3 regions of the Rhodococcus sp. P4_E4 genome follow, and region 2 is predicted to be linked to each of the others. Evidence: riboswitches for the same ligand, from Rfam matches in the RefSeq annotation. Region 2 holds a riboswitch; each other region holds the start of a gene.
What was found. A riboswitch is a leader RNA that binds a small molecule or an ion and turns the genes downstream of it on or off. The one in region 2 is predicted to bind cobalamin.
Positions count from the first base shown of each region.

Region 1 (4,873 bases), on a different contig from region 2:
TCGGAGAATGGTGCCGATATTGGCCGCATTGCTTGTCGCAACGACGTTCTCGATCGGAAGCTGGAAAGTGCTTTCGGTCCCGCAGTTCTCCACTGTCACCGAAGTCTTGTCTGCAGCTTCGTCGACGGGCGCGGTTGCCGAGCAGCCGGCAACTGTCAACAACGCTGTCGCGGCTACAACCGCACCGAACGACGCTCGAGTCTTGACATGTATCAAAGTGCACTCTCCGAAAATGATTGTTGTAGTTGAGAATTTCGTGATTCGAATACGAGGTGTGAACGGCCTGTCGCGGGGTTCACGAGCTCGAAAGTCTCGACGCCGAAGACAGTTGCCACCACCGAGGTGGTGAGTACGTCGGATGGATGTCCGAACGCCCTGGCCACTCCATCCGCGAGCACGAGCACCCGATCGCACACTGCCGCAGCCAAATCGAGGTCGTGCAGTGCCATGATCACCGTCCGGTCCAACGACCGGACCAGATCGAGCAGTTCGAGTTGATGCCGGATGTCGAGATGATTGGTCGGCTCGTCGAGGATGAGCACGCCGGCGTCCTGCGCGAGACCTCGGGCGAGAAATACCCGCCGACGCTCGCCGCCGGAAAGCGTGTCCATCGAAGAGAGCCTGTGCTCGATCATTCCGACCTCGCCCAGAGCACGATCAACGACGGCATTCTCGTGCTTTCCGCCGACACTCCAGGGCTTTGTATGTGGCGTGCGCCCCAGAGTCACGTACTCGTGAACCAACAAATCGGCGGGACTCTGCTCTTCCTGCGCCACAAAAGAAATGGCTTTGGCCCGCGAACGCGCGGACATCGCGTGCACGGACTCGCCGCCGACGCGGACGTCACCGTCAGCGATCGGTCCGAGACCGGCAAGCGCACGCAACAAAGTCGACTTGCCCGATCCGTTCGGACCGACGACGCCGACTACTGCACCGGCGTCCGCCGCGATGTCGACGCCCTTGACGACGGTTCGGTGGTCGATGCGGACGACGACTCCGGACGCGGTCACCGCCAGGGCGCGGGCGCTCACGAACTGCCACCGAATCGGTAGCGCCGACGGCCGAGAAGCAGGAGAAACAGCGGGGCACCGATCACCCCGGTCACCACGCTCAGCGGGATCTCGGTCGGCCGCAACGAGGTCCGCGCCACGACGTCGACCCACACCAGGAACGACGCGCCGATCAGCGCTGCCGCCGGCAACACCACTCGATGTCTGGCTCCGACGAGCATGCGTGTGACGTGCGGTATGACCAAGCCTACGAAGGCAATCGCGCCGGACACTGCAACCATCGTGCCGACCAACGCTGCCAGCACGCCGAACAGCACGTTTCGCAGGGTTCGGATGGGAATACCGAGCGAAGCCGCGACGTCCGGTCCGGCCGCCAGCGCATCCAGCCAACCGTGCAGGGCGAACACCGCTGCCGTCAGCAGGAACACTACGATGACCGGCGCCCACAACTTGTCCCAGGATGCCCCGGCCAAACTTCCCAGGAGCCAGAACAATACGGACTGCGCGGCCTGGGAATCATTGGTACGCAGCACCAGAAAACTCGCGATCGCCGACAGGGCGGATGCGGTAACGGTGCCGGTCAGAACCAATCGCAGTGGAGTGATACCGCCTTGCAGCGTCGCGATGGTGAAGACGAGAATCGCAGCTCCCAATGCCCCGATCATCGCGCCGAGGCTGAGCGCCCATACTCCCGCGCCGGCGAACAGTCCGGTGGTGATGACGGCGGTGGCACCGACACTCGCGCCGGACGACACTCCCAGCAGGTGGGGATCGGCAAGAGCGTTACGGACGAGGGTTTGCACCACCACGCCGGCGACGGCAAGACCAGCGCCGACGGCCAGACCGAGCAGTACCCGAGGTGCTCTGATCCCCCACACGATCGCAAGTTCGGAACGCGTGACGGGTGGGCCTCCAAAGCGCGAGTGCACCACGTCCACCACAGTGGACACGGGGAGCATCTCGGATCCGAATGCCAACGCGCACACAGCAGAGAGCACGGTGACGACCAGCAGAGCGGGCAGCACGATACCCGGACTGAGCCGTCCTCGAGGCGCACCAGCCTTCGGCGAAGGCAGGTGGGTAGGTGGAGACAGAGCTCCGCCAACAGCATTCATGGTGTGACCGATCCATCCTCGTGGCATGACACAACGTCAACGAGGGTGGTATCTGGCTACGGTCGACGCAGGGACGACCTCACAGTGGCGGGACCGCGCCGGAATTGCACCGACTTCCCATTACCTCGATGATGACGTCAGAACCATAACGGACTGTGGTCACCATTCCGCACACCGGATCAGGATTCCGACGCGATCATCGATCTCGCCTGCCGCACGACGGCTTCCGTTCGCACTCGAAGTTCCTCGGGTGAATCCGATTCCAGCACAACCCGATGCACCTGGCTGTCCACGGCAGTCACAGTCAGCCGTGACGTCAACAACGCATCGTCCGCACTGAAACCGCGGCTCTGCAAGTACTCCGAAAAACCAAGTACCAGTTGCCGATTCATTCCTTCGACCTGCTCGATGAGCTCACGCGTACGCGGAACCTGATCGTAGAGCAGGTGAAAGAACTCTCGCGGCTTACTGTTCACTTCGACCGCGCACTCCACCAACATCCGGACGGCCTCGTCCAGGGAGAGTTCGCGCTCGACGATGTCGGAAAGGCAGAGCGCAAAACTCTCCCGCGCAGCACTCACGTGACGGTTCGCCAACTCCGAGAGGATCTCGTACTTGTCGCCGAAATACTGGTAGAGCGAGCCCACCGACACCCCTGCTTCGTCAGCGATCCGGTTGGTGGTCGCTGCCATGGCTTCCGAAGCGAAAACGCGAGTAGCTGCCTCCAGGATCGCGTCGTAGGTAGCCCTCGAGCGCTGCTGGGAGGGCCTTTTCCGCCGAGTCGACACGGTCCTCCGATGCGAGTTGTCAGCCGCGACGCCGATACCGAGAATTGTGTAGGTGACCAGCGCCGATTACTCGAAGTTTATGCCCGACCGGTACACCGACCACATGCCGGCGCCGACCCCGACGTGGTGGGAGTGGAACGGCAACACCGTCCACGTCGCACGGGCAGTGGCTCCAGACGCACCGGTTCGTGTTCTCGGCATCCACGGCGCCGGCGGCTACTCGGGCGCGTTGTGGCCGTTCGCCGGGATCGGCGTGAAACTCGGAGCCGAAGTCCTCTTCCCCGATCTTCCGCTGTACGGCGACACCGTCGTAGCCGATCCGGCCGGCGTCCGGTACGAGCAGTGGGTCGATCTCCTCTGCGATCTCGTCCGAGCCGAGAAGGCAGCCGACGATCGGCCGCTGGTGTTGTTGGGCGCCAGCATCGGCGGTCTGCTGGCCTACGAGGTAGCCGCGCGGACCGGTCTGGCCGACGCCGTCGTCGCCACCTGTCTGCTCGATCCCTCGAATCCGTCGGCCAGAGCTGCCGCGGCGCGGTTCGGCCCGATGGGTGTCTACGGCGCTCCCCTGATGCGCCGCACCGAACGACTGGTGGGCCGTATCCGCGTGCCCATCCGTTGGGTCGCCGACGTCGCGAACATGAGCAGCAACCGTGAACTCGCGACGCTGTGCGCAACCGATCCGCGTGGTGGCGGTGTTCGGGTGCCACTCGGATTCCTCAGCAGCTACTTCTCGTTCGAGCACACCGCACCCGAAACATTTCGGACGACGCCCGTTCTGCTCACCCACCCGGCCGCCGACCGATGGACGCCACCCGAACTGAGCTTGCAGTTCCTCCGCCGCATCAACGCACCCACCGAATTCGTGATGCTGGACGGGTGCGGGCACTTTCCCGTCGAAGAGCCGGGCCTGACGCAGTTCCACGACGCCGTCGACACACTGCTGCGCTCCGTCGCCGAGCGTCACCGCACGAAACCGTCGCCACCCGCCTAGCCTGAAGTTCGTGAGCATCGAACCCAAGGCCGAGCCGACGGGAAACGGCGACGAGAGCACCACGACAGTCGTACTGGCGTTTGCGGCTAACGCGCTGATCGCCGGGGCCAAGACGGCGGCCGCCATCGTCACCGGATCTGCATCGATGGTCGCCGAGGCCACCCACTCCTGGGCCGATACCGGCAACGAAGTGCTGCTGCTGATCGCGAACCGCCGCTCGAAAAGGGTTCCCGACCGAGACCAGCCACTCGGGTACGGCCGGGAGGCCTACATCTGGTCGATGTTCGCCGCCCTCGGACTCTTCGCGCTCGGCGCAGGTGTGTCGATCACCCACGGCATCCAGGAACTGTTCCATTCCGAACCGGCCACCGACTTCGGTGTCGCCTACGCAGTCCTCGGCGTCTCGTTCATCCTCGAAGGCATCTCGTTCCGGCAGGCGTACAAGCAACTCCGAACCGAAGCGTCCGCCGTCAACCGTGACGTCATGGCCCAGGCGCTCAACACATCCGACCCGACGACCCGGGCCGTGTTCGCCGAAGATGCTGCAGCACTGATCGGTTTGGTCATCGCATTCGTCGGCGTCCTACTGCACCAGATCACCGGTTCACCGATCCCCGACGCCCTCGGCTCCATCTTCGTCGGCATACTTCTCGGAGTCATCGCGATCATCCTGATCGATCGCAACCGCCGATTCCTGGTCGGCGAAGAGGCCTCACCGACGCTGCGGGCAGCAGCCGTCGAAGCTCTCACCCAACTACCCGAAATCAACCGAATCACGTTCCTACGCATGGAATACCTCGGGCCGCGGCAGGTGTACCTGGTGGCCAGCGTCGATCTGGTCGGTGACTACGCGGAATCCCGAGTGGCCCATACGTTGCGCGAACTCGAACGCTCACTCGAGCAGAGTCCACGCGTCGTGCGAGCGATCCTGACCCTCTCGACGCCCGAAGAACCGTCGATCGCAGTCTG
Region 1 is NZ_JBFUJB010000003.1:95,256-100,128, reverse strand. It holds gene AC1DVN_RS04865 (ABC transporter substrate-binding protein) at 1-216, opposite strand, end outside; gene AC1DVN_RS04860 (ABC transporter ATP-binding protein) at 213-1,031, opposite strand; gene AC1DVN_RS04855 (FecCD family ABC transporter permease) at 1,028-2,035, opposite strand; cobalamin riboswitch at 2,153-2,288, opposite strand; gene AC1DVN_RS04850 (TetR/AcrR family transcriptional regulator) at 2,305-2,817, opposite strand; gene AC1DVN_RS04845 (alpha/beta hydrolase) at 2,966-3,904, shown strand; gene AC1DVN_RS04840 (cation diffusion facilitator family transporter) at 3,915-4,873, shown strand, end outside.
Region 1: it holds a riboswitch for cobalamin, as region 2 does, so the genes downstream of both, AC1DVN_RS04855 (FecCD family ABC transporter permease) here and metE (5-methyltetrahydropteroyltriglutamate--homocysteine S-methyltransferase) in region 2, are expected to answer to the same signal.

Region 2 (4,873 bases):
TCGTGGTCGCAGTGGCACGGATCGGTGGCCGGGAACGGCTTCGACCCCGAGGCGGCGAAGAAGTATCTCGCCGAGGCGAAGGCCGACGGTTACGACGGAAAACTGACGTACGTCGGTATGAACGATCCGGCGACGCAGCGCAGCGCACTGACGTTTCAGTCGCTCTTGCAGGCAGTGGGTTTCACGGTCGACATCACCTACGCAACCAGCATCAACGATCTGATTTCCATGCTGTACGCGAAGCATGACTACGACGTGTCCTACTTCGCGTTCAACGTGCTGGAAGAGTCACCGTTCGTGCGTATGTACGGCAACCTGTTCAGCGAATCGCCGTCGAACATTCTCGGCTACAAGAACGCTCGGATGGACGAGTTGCTCGGCAAGCTGCAAACAGCGTCGGGCGAGGATGAGCGGCGAGCCGTCATCGACGATATTCCCTTTTTGGTAGTGCCCACTACCAAAAAGGCGCACCGGGGCTTCGCCCCTAAAGCTCCGCTCGTACCACCTTCGCGGCTTCGACGAGGTTACGAAGCGACGCTTTGACCTCGATCGGCCCCCGTGTCTTCAATCCGCAGTCCGGATTGACCCACAATCGTTCGACCGGAACAGCTTTGAGTGCTTCGCGTAGCGACTCCGCGATCTCGTCGACGCTCGGCACCCGCGGCGAGTGGATGTCGTAGACACCGGGGCCGACGCCGAGATCGAACCCGACCGAACTGAGATCGTCGAGGACCTCCATGTGTGAGCGTGCCGCCTCGATGGACGTGACGTCCGCGTCGAGGCCGGCGATGGCGCCGATCACCGCTCCGAACTCGGAGTAGCACAGGTGCGTGTGGATCGCGGTGGAATCCGCGACGCCCGAGGTGGCCAACCGGAAGGCGCCGACCGACCAGTCCAGGTAGGCGCGCTGATCCTCGGCACGCAGTGGGAGTAGTTCTCGCAGAGCCGGTTCGTCGACCTGGATGATTCCGATTCCGGCGGCCTGCAGGTCGACGGTCTCGTCTCGAATGGCCAGTGCGACTTGATTTGCCGAGTCGGCGAGGGGTTGGTCGTCGCGGACGAACGACCAGGCCAGAATGGTGACTGGTCCGGTGAGCATGCCCTTGACCGGCTTGTCGGTCAGGGACTGTGCGTACGTGATCCAGTCGACGGTCATCTGCTTCGGGCGCGAGACGTCGCCGTACAGAATCGGCGGACGCACGCAGCGGGTGCCGTACGACTGGACCCAACCGTTGGCGGTGGCGAAGAATCCGTCCAACTGCTCCGCGAAGTACTGGACCATGTCGTTGCGTTCCGGCTCACCGTGAACAAGCACGTCCAGGTCCAGCTTTTCCTGGAGCGCAACAACTTCGGCAATTTCGGCGCGCATACGGTTGACGTACTCGGCTTCGTCGATCTCGCCCTTGCGCAGTGCTGCGCGAGCGATGCGGATCTTCGAGGTTTGCGGGTACGAACCGATGGTCGTCGTGGGCAGCGGCGGCAGAGAAAGCAGCTCGTCCTGGGCAGCGCGACGTTCGGCGGCGGGCGCGCGACCGGTCGCCGAGTTCAGCACCGCGTCCAGGCGTCCCCGAACACTCGCATCATTGAGTCTGCGATCGTCCTTGCGGGTCGACGCGGCCGCTCGTGCCAGAGCGAACTCGTCCTCCACCGACTCTCTGCCCTGTGCGAGAGCGGTTGCAAGAGTTACTACTTCCTTGACCTTCTCGGTGCCGAACGCAAGCCACGAGCGCAGGGCCTTGTCGACATCGGACTCAGCGTCGAGTGTGTACGGAACGTGCAGCAGGGAGCACGACGTGGAGACGGCAAGCGTGTCGACGCTGCCGAGCAAGGCACCCAAAGTGCTCAGTGCCGAGTCCAGATCGGACCGCCAGATGTTTCGTCCGTCGACCACTCCGGCGACGATTAGTTTGCGGGCGAGGTCAGGTACGGAGCCGATCGAATCCTGACCGGCCACCAGGTCGACGGCAAATCCTTCGACGCCGGTGGACGCAAGCGCGGGCAACGCGTCACGCAGCGAACCGAAGTACGACGCCAACAGGATCGACGGCCGCTCGGACAGCGCTGAAAGCTGTTCGTACGCAGCGCGTGCCGCTTCGATTTCCTCATCGGTGCGATCGCCCACGAGGGCCGGTTCGTCGAGCTGAACCCAGCTCGCACCGGCCTTCGCGAGCCGCCCGAGTAGATCCGCGTAGAGGGGGAGTAGTTCGTCGAGCCGCGAGAGCAGCGGCTCGTCTGTGCCGACAGCCTTCGAGAGCAGCAGGAAGGTGACCGGTCCGATGACGACCGGGCGGGCTGCAATGCCGTCGGAAAGTGCTTCTGCCAGTTCGGACAAGACCTTGGACGGGTCGAGTGCGAACGTGGTGGACGGCGAGATCTCCGGCACCAGGTAGTGGTAGTTGGTGTCGAACCACTTCGTCATTTCGAGCGGCGCGATGGTGTCCGTCCCACGGGCAGCGGCAAAGTAGCGGTCCAACGGATCGGCGACCGACGCGACGCGGTCGGGCAGCGCGCCGAGAAGAACTGCGGTGTCGAGCATCTGGTCGTAGAAGGAGAAGGTATTGACCGGGACGGAGTCGAGGCCCAGGTCACGGAGGTCGGCCAAGCCCTGCCGACGGAGGTCACGGGCGACAGCCTGCAGGGCGTCGGCGTCGATGCGCCCTGCCCAGTAGCTTTCGGTTGCCCGCTTGAGTTCTCGATGAGGACCGATGCGCGGTGAGCCCAGCACGGTCGAAGTGAATGTTGTTGTCACGGAGTTTCTCCAGATTGCCAATGCATTGATGGCCACTGCCGGCAGACGGGTACACCTCACGAGACCTCGAGTTTCGGCGGACAGTACTGCCCGCACCGCACACGAGGTCCGATGGAGATCTACACGCCCATTCCACGAGGCGGTGGACCGTCGGGCACGGCGTGCCCGACACAGTCGGCAGGTCTTCGGACTCGCGGGCACTCGATCGAGTTGGATCGAACCTACTGGCCGTCGCTTCCCAGGCGGATGCCCAGTGCACATAAACGGCGGTCGTTCCTGCTTACCGCTGCGGGACAGTCCCGGATTTTCACCGGGTTCCCTCTCACTCCGACAGCTTGCGCTGACGGGGCTTCGACGCCGGGAACGGTCTTCGGGGCTCCTCATGACCGCGCCGGGCGAACCAGCTGCATCGACCAGCATAAGGCCAACCCTCCCTGAGCAGTCAAGGAGAGTCGGCGAAGGGCGCTACGCGCGTGACATGTAGGAATTCGAGTCCGGTGGTACGCGCGGAAGATTCTCGGAGGAACGTAGATTCTCCGCCATTTCGACAAGCAGATCCTGCGAAGACGGCGATAGATCGACGACGCGAGAGGTGAGGTTTCGTAGGCGCACGTTGTGCAGCTGTTCGAGGAGAGAGAGGTCCGCCTCGCCGCCCGAGATCGCGGGCGGAGTTTGATCGGACGGGGCGTAGAAGTAGTCCGGATGGACGTTGAAGAAGTGGGCGAGGGCGGCAACCACTTCGGGTGACGGGTTGGTTCGGACGCCGGTGCGCAGTTGGGACAGGTACGGCGTCGAGATGCGGCAGCCGAACTCGGTCATGCCGCGAACGACCATCGCGTTGGTGACGTGAAAGTCGGCAGTCTCGAACAGCGAGTTCAAGCGATCGTTGAACTGGTTCGACATGAGACGTCCCTTCCCCCGTTACACACAGGCTCCGTCGATTCAATTAACTGCATCATAGCCAGTTATCGAACGATTAGCTGTTTTGGATTCTCGCGAAGGGGGTCGTTTGCAGGGAAAATCCCTAGGGTAGAAGGTCCCTACTTTGAGTGATCTGGACAAATCGCCGTCAAGAATCGAACCGCGAACTATTTGCCGGGGAAGTGGATTCCGGCCACGCGGATCAGAGCCAGCCGTTCGACTCGGCGATTCTGACGGCTTCCGCGCGCGTCGACGCACCCGTCTTACCCATTGCGGATGACAGATGATTTCGAACCGTCCCTGCGGACAAGAAGAGCGCCCCTGCGATGGCTGCCACGGGTGCGCCGTCGTGAGCGGCGCGCAGTACTTGGGTCTCACGCTCCGTCAGAGGCGACTCGCCGCTGACGAGGCTGTCGGCCGCAAGGGTGGGATCGACGACGCGCAGTCCGGCGTGGACACGCCTGACTGCGTCGGCCAACTGCCTGGCGGGTGTGTCCTTGACGACGAACCCGCCGGCCCCGGCGTGCAGGGCTTTGCGAAGAAATCCGGGACGTCCGAACGTGGTGACGATCAGGACTCGGGTGTCGGGTGCTGCCTCGCGAAGGGCCGCCGTCGCGGCGATTCCGTCCATGCCGGGCATCTCGACGTCCAGAAGCGCGACATCCGGGCGGTGTTCGAGAACAGCGGCCACAACCTCGTCGCCGCGACCGACCTCGGCCACCACGGAGAGGTCGGATTCCAGATCGAGTAGTGCGGCCAACGCTCCTCGCACGAGCGCCTGGTCGTCCGCCAAGAGCAGCCGTATGGTTGCTCGATCGCCCTGGCTGTTCACTCTGTCTCCTGTTCGACTACCTGAAGTGCAAACCCCTGCGGCTGGGGATGAGTGATGATCACTCGTGCGCCCGACGCTCCGGCGCGCTCGCGTAATCCGATCAGACCGTTGCCGGAAGACGTCGACCCGGCCCCTTGCCCGTCGTCGACGACCGACGCACTTTTTTCGTCGACCGTGATCCGGCAGTGGGTCGCACCGCTGTGTCGAACGACGTTGGTGACGCCCTCACGGATCGTCCATGCAAAGAGTTCGCGAAGACGCGTGGGAACCATGTCGGTACTGCTCGGCACCTCGTCCTCGATACCAGCCGCACGCAATGCCTCTCGTGCTCGGGCTATTTCGACGGGAAGAGAAATCCCACGAAATCCTTC
Region 2 is NZ_JBFUJB010000001.1:128,668-133,540, reverse strand. It holds gene AC1DVN_RS00650 (ABC transporter substrate-binding protein) at 1-543, shown strand, start outside; gene metE (5-methyltetrahydropteroyltriglutamate--homocysteine S-methyltransferase) at 485-2,749, opposite strand; cobalamin riboswitch at 2,909-3,117, opposite strand; gene AC1DVN_RS00640 (helix-turn-helix domain-containing protein) at 3,215-3,652, opposite strand; gene AC1DVN_RS00635 (response regulator transcription factor) at 3,873-4,502, opposite strand; gene AC1DVN_RS00630 (sensor histidine kinase) at 4,499-4,873, opposite strand, start outside.

Region 3 (4,873 bases), on a different contig from region 2:
CGTTGATTCGACGGTAAGCACTGCGCATGTCGTCGGCTGCCGGGATTCCGTCGAGCCCACGGCCGTACGCGAAGCCGCCCCAGTTGGTGTACACCTCGGCGAGGTCGTCGTCACCGCGCCAGGTCTTGGAGTCGATGAGTTGCAGCAGTCCGGCGCCGTAGGTTCCGGGCTTCGAACCGAAGATACGGGTGGTCGCACGCCTGGCGTCGCCGTGCTCGGCAAGGTCGGCCTGTGCGTGGGCGCGCACGTAGTTCTGCTCGTCCGTCTCGTCCAGTGCCGCGACCAGCTGAACGGCGTCGTCGAGCAGTGCGAGCACGTGCGGGAACGCATCACGGAAGAATCCGGAGATGCGGACGGTGACGTCGATGCGCGGGCGGCCGAGTTCTTCGAGATCGATGACTTCGAGGTTGACGACGCGTCGGCTTGCTTCGTCCCAGACGGGGCGAACACCGAGGAGCGCGAACACTTCGGCGATGTCGTCGCCGGAGGTACGCATTGCGGCGGTTCCCCACACCGACAGACCCACCGAGCGCGGGTACTCGCCGTGATCGGCGAGATAGCGAGCGGCGAGCGACTCGGCCATCGCCTGACCGGTCTCCCACGCCAGGCGTGAAGGAACTGCCTTGGGGTCGACGGAGTAGAAGTTACGACCAGTGGGAAGAACGTTGATCAGGCCGCGCAGCGGCGAACCGCTCGGACCCGCGGCGATGAATCCGCCGTCGAGCGCGTGCAGGACCTGCTTGATCTCGTTGTCCGTCTGCCGCAGACGCGGAACCACTTCGGTGGCCGCGAACTGCAGGATCTTCACGACGGTCTCGTCGTCGCTGAGTTGTTCTGCCGCAGCGGGGTTCCAATCGGCGTCGTACATGCCGCGAACCAGTGCGTGCGCCTTTTCCTCGACGTCGTCGACACGGCTGCGCGACTCGTCGCCGTCTTCGCTGAGCCCGAGTGCTTCACGCAAACCGGGGACGCTCTGTTCGCCGCCCCACATCTGACGGGCACGCAGCATGGCGAGGACCAGTTCGATTTCGGCGTCGCCCTGGGGTGCACGGCCGAGAATGTGCAGACCGTCGCGGATCTGGACGTCCTTGATCTCGCACAGCCAACCGTCGACGTGCAGGAGCATGTCGTCGAACACGTCTTCTTCAGGCCGCTCGGCGAGGCCGAGGTCGTGGTCCATCTTGGCGGCACGCATCAGTGTCCAGATCTGCTGGCGAATAGCCGGGAGCTTGGACGGATCGAGTGCGGAAATGTTGGAGTGCTCGTCGAGCAGTTGCTCGAGGCGGGAGATGTCGCCGTAGCTTTCGGCACGGGCCATCGGCGGGATCAGGTGATCGACGAGCGTCGCGTGAGCACGACGCTTGGCCTGTGTTCCCTCGCCCGGGTCGTTGACCAGGAACGGGTAGATCAGCGGCAGGTCGCCGAGCGCTGCGTCGGTGCCGCAGTTGCTGGACATGCCGAGCGTCTTGCCCGGCAACCATTCGAGGTTGCCGTGCTTGCCGAGGTGCACAACGGCGTCGGCGCCGAATCCGCCGTTGTCCGGGGTGGCAGCGATCCAGCGGTAGGCCGCGAGGTAGTGGTGGCTCGGCGGCAGATCCGGGTCGTGGTAGATCGCGACAGGCTTTTCACCGAATCCCCGCGGCGGCTGAACCATGAGGACGATGTTGTTGAATCGCAGTGCCGCGATGACGATTTCGCCGTCCGGATCCTGCGAGCGATCGACGTACAACTCGCCGGGCGCTGTGCCCCAGTGTTCTTCGACTCCGCTGCGCAGTTCCTCGGGCAGGGTGGCGAACCAGTCGCGGTACTTCGCTGCCGAGATGCGGATCGGATTGCCCTCGAGCTGCTCGGCGGTAAGCCAGTCGGGATCCTGTCCGCCGGCCGCGATCAGGGCGTGGATCAGCGCATCGCCGTCCTTGGCTGCCAGGCCGGGAACTGCGTCAGGGCCGTCGACCGGACCGAGGTCGTAACCGGCAGAACGCATTTCGGTGAGCAGATCGATTGCGCTCGCCGGAGTGTCGAGGCCGACGGCGTTGCCGATACGGGCGTGCTTGGTCGGGTACGCCGAGAGCATCAGAGCAACGCGACGCTGGGTGGTCGGAATGTGGCGAAGCTTGCCGTGACGGACGGCGATACCGGCGACACGGGCAGCGCGCTCGGCATCGGGGACGTACGTGGACAGCCCGTCGGAGTCGATTTCCTTGAAGGAGAACGGGACGGTGATGATGCGACCGTCGAACTCCGGCACCGCGACCTGCGTCGCGACGTCGAGAGGCGACAGTCCGTCGTCGTTCTCGTCCCAGGTGGCGCGGCTACTGGTCAGGCACAGCCCCTGCAGGATCGGGACGTCGAGTGCAGCGAGTGCGGCGACGTCCCAGGCTTCGTCGTCCCCACCAGCGGACGCGGTGGCGGGCTTGGTGCCGCCGGCAGCAAGAACTGTCACGACCATGGCGTCGGCGCGGCGGAGCGTGCTCAGAAGTTCGGCTTCTGCGGTTCGCAGAGATGCGCAGTAGATCGGCAGCGCAGTGCCACCGGCCTCGGCGACCGCGTCGCACAAGGCCTGGATGTACCGGGTGTTTCCGGCCAGGTGCTGGGCGCGGTAGTACAGAACTGCGATGACCGGACCGCTCGCCGCGTCGAGATCGGGCGCGAAATCAGCGATTCCCCAGGAAGGCAGGTGAGCCGGCGGCTCGAAACCGTGACCGGTGAGCAGGACGGTGTCGGAGAGGAAGTGGTGCAGCTGTGCCAGATTCTGCGTGCCACCCTCAGCCAGGTAGTTGTGCGCCTCGGCAGCAACACCGGCGGAGACCGTCGAGCACTCCATGAGGTCGGCATCCGGCGCGTGCTCGCCGCCGAGAACGACTACGGGGAGTCCGGAGGCGAGGACCATCTCCAAGCCGTCTTCCCAACTACGACGGCTGCCGAGGATACGAACGATCACGAGGTCGACGCCGTCGAGCAAGGGCGGCAAGTCCTCCGAGACCAGCAAGCGTGAGGGGTTGGCCCAGCGATAGGAGACGCCGTCGCCGGCTTCCTGGCTGGCGCGGGCGCTCAGCAGATCGGTATCGGACGTGGAGAGCAGAAGAATCACGGGTGAAGCCTTCCTGGGGTTTCGCGCCCCGTGGCACAGATCTGTCATCGACGGCGGTTGAGGGTCTGACTCGTGTTTCCGAGCGGAAACACGTCCCGCTCGAGCAACACTCACAGTGGCGCGACCGCACCGGACTTTCACCGGTTTCCTCAACTGCCGTCACTGGTGGTGGTGATGCTACCGGTCCGCAGAAGGCACTCATGACAGGTCGTACCCTGGAGCCATGCCCACGGACCGTTCACAGCCAGACGCGTGCCCGGGTGCACTGCAAGTTCACCACGCCGCCGACGGCGCACTGGCACGCGTGCGCCTACCCGGCGGACTCCTCACCCCGGTCCAATTGCAGACGCTCGCCGACGCAGCGCGCGATCTCGGCAACGGGCAGATGGAACTCACTTCGAGGGGCAACGTCCAACTGCGCTCGGTCTCGGATCCCGAAGCCTTCGCGGCGCGAATCGCGTCGGCCGGCCTGCTGCCGTCCGCGACGCACGAGCGAGTGCGCAACATCCTCGCGTCCCCACTGTCCGGCCGTATCGGGGGCGTCGCCGACATTCGTGAACTGGTCCACCGTCTCGATTCGGCGATCCAAGCGGATCACGCATTGGCGGATCTGCCAGGGCGAACCCTGTTCACCCTCGACGACGGGCGCGGAGACATCACCGGGCTACGGGGCGATTTCGGACTCCATGCGCGCAGCGCCACCGAGCATTCACTGGTGCTCGCCGGTCACCACACCACTCATCTCGTCCAGGCGGACGACGCCGTCGAATTGCTCCTCGAGGTGGCTCGATCATTCCTCGACGTCCGCGACAAGCACTGGCGCCTGGCCGAGGTTCCGGACGGAATCGAACGCACCCTCGAGCAGCTGGGTCTGAGCGCCGAGTCCACCGGTGCTGCGGACCTCACGCCGGATGCACGGCCCACCATCGGCTGGCTCGAGCAGCGCGACGGGACCGTAGCCCTGGGCGGAGGCTTGCGATTCGGGCTGCTCGACGCTCGGCTGGCCGAGTTCCTGGCCGCCGTCGACAAGCCCGTTGTCGTGACGCCGTGGCGATCGGTGCACATCTTCGACCTCGACGAATGGGCTGCCGAGCAGGTAGTCCGGGTGTTGGCGCCGATGGGGTTGATCTTCGACGAGAACTCACCGTGGCTCGACGTCACCGCCTGCACCGGAAGCCCGGGATGCGAGAAGTCGCTCGCCGATGTGCGCACCGACGCAATCACCGCCGTCGAGCAGGCAGAACTGCCCGTCGTCGGGCGCCAGCACTGGGCCGGGTGCGACCGCAGCTGCGGACGTCCCCGCGGGGACGTAGCGGATGTGATTGCGACGGGTGACGGTTACCGGGTGAATCCGGCCGATCGGTGATGCCTCTATCGTGTGGCACATGATCGAGTACATCCGTGACGGCGCGGAAATCTATCGCCAGTCCTTTGCCACCATTCGGGCCGAAGCCGACCTGAGCCGTTTCCCGGCGGATGTCTCGCAAGCTGTAGTGCGCATGATTCATGCAAGTGGCCAGGTCGATCTCGTCGACGACGTCGCCTTCACACCCGGTGTCGTCTCGGCTGCGCGCGCAGCTCTGCGCGACGGCGCGCCGATTTTCTGCGACGCCCAGATGGTGGCTGCCGGCATCACGCGCAAGCGTCTGCCCGCCGGTAACGACGTAATCTGCACCCTCGGCGATCCGCGGGTTCCCGTGCTGGCGTCGACCATCGACAACACTCGCTCGGCGGCTGCTCTCGAACTGTGGGGAGCCAAGCTCGAGGGCGCTGTTGTCGCGA
Region 3 is NZ_JBFUJB010000019.1:129,655-134,527, reverse strand. It holds gene cobN (cobaltochelatase subunit CobN) at 1-3,091, opposite strand, end outside; cobalamin riboswitch at 3,131-3,263, opposite strand; gene cobG (precorrin-3B synthase) at 3,315-4,457, shown strand; gene AC1DVN_RS20990 (precorrin-8X methylmutase) at 4,477-4,873, shown strand, end outside.
Region 3: it holds a riboswitch for cobalamin, as region 2 does, so the genes downstream of both, cobN (cobaltochelatase subunit CobN) here and metE (5-methyltetrahydropteroyltriglutamate--homocysteine S-methyltransferase) in region 2, are expected to answer to the same signal.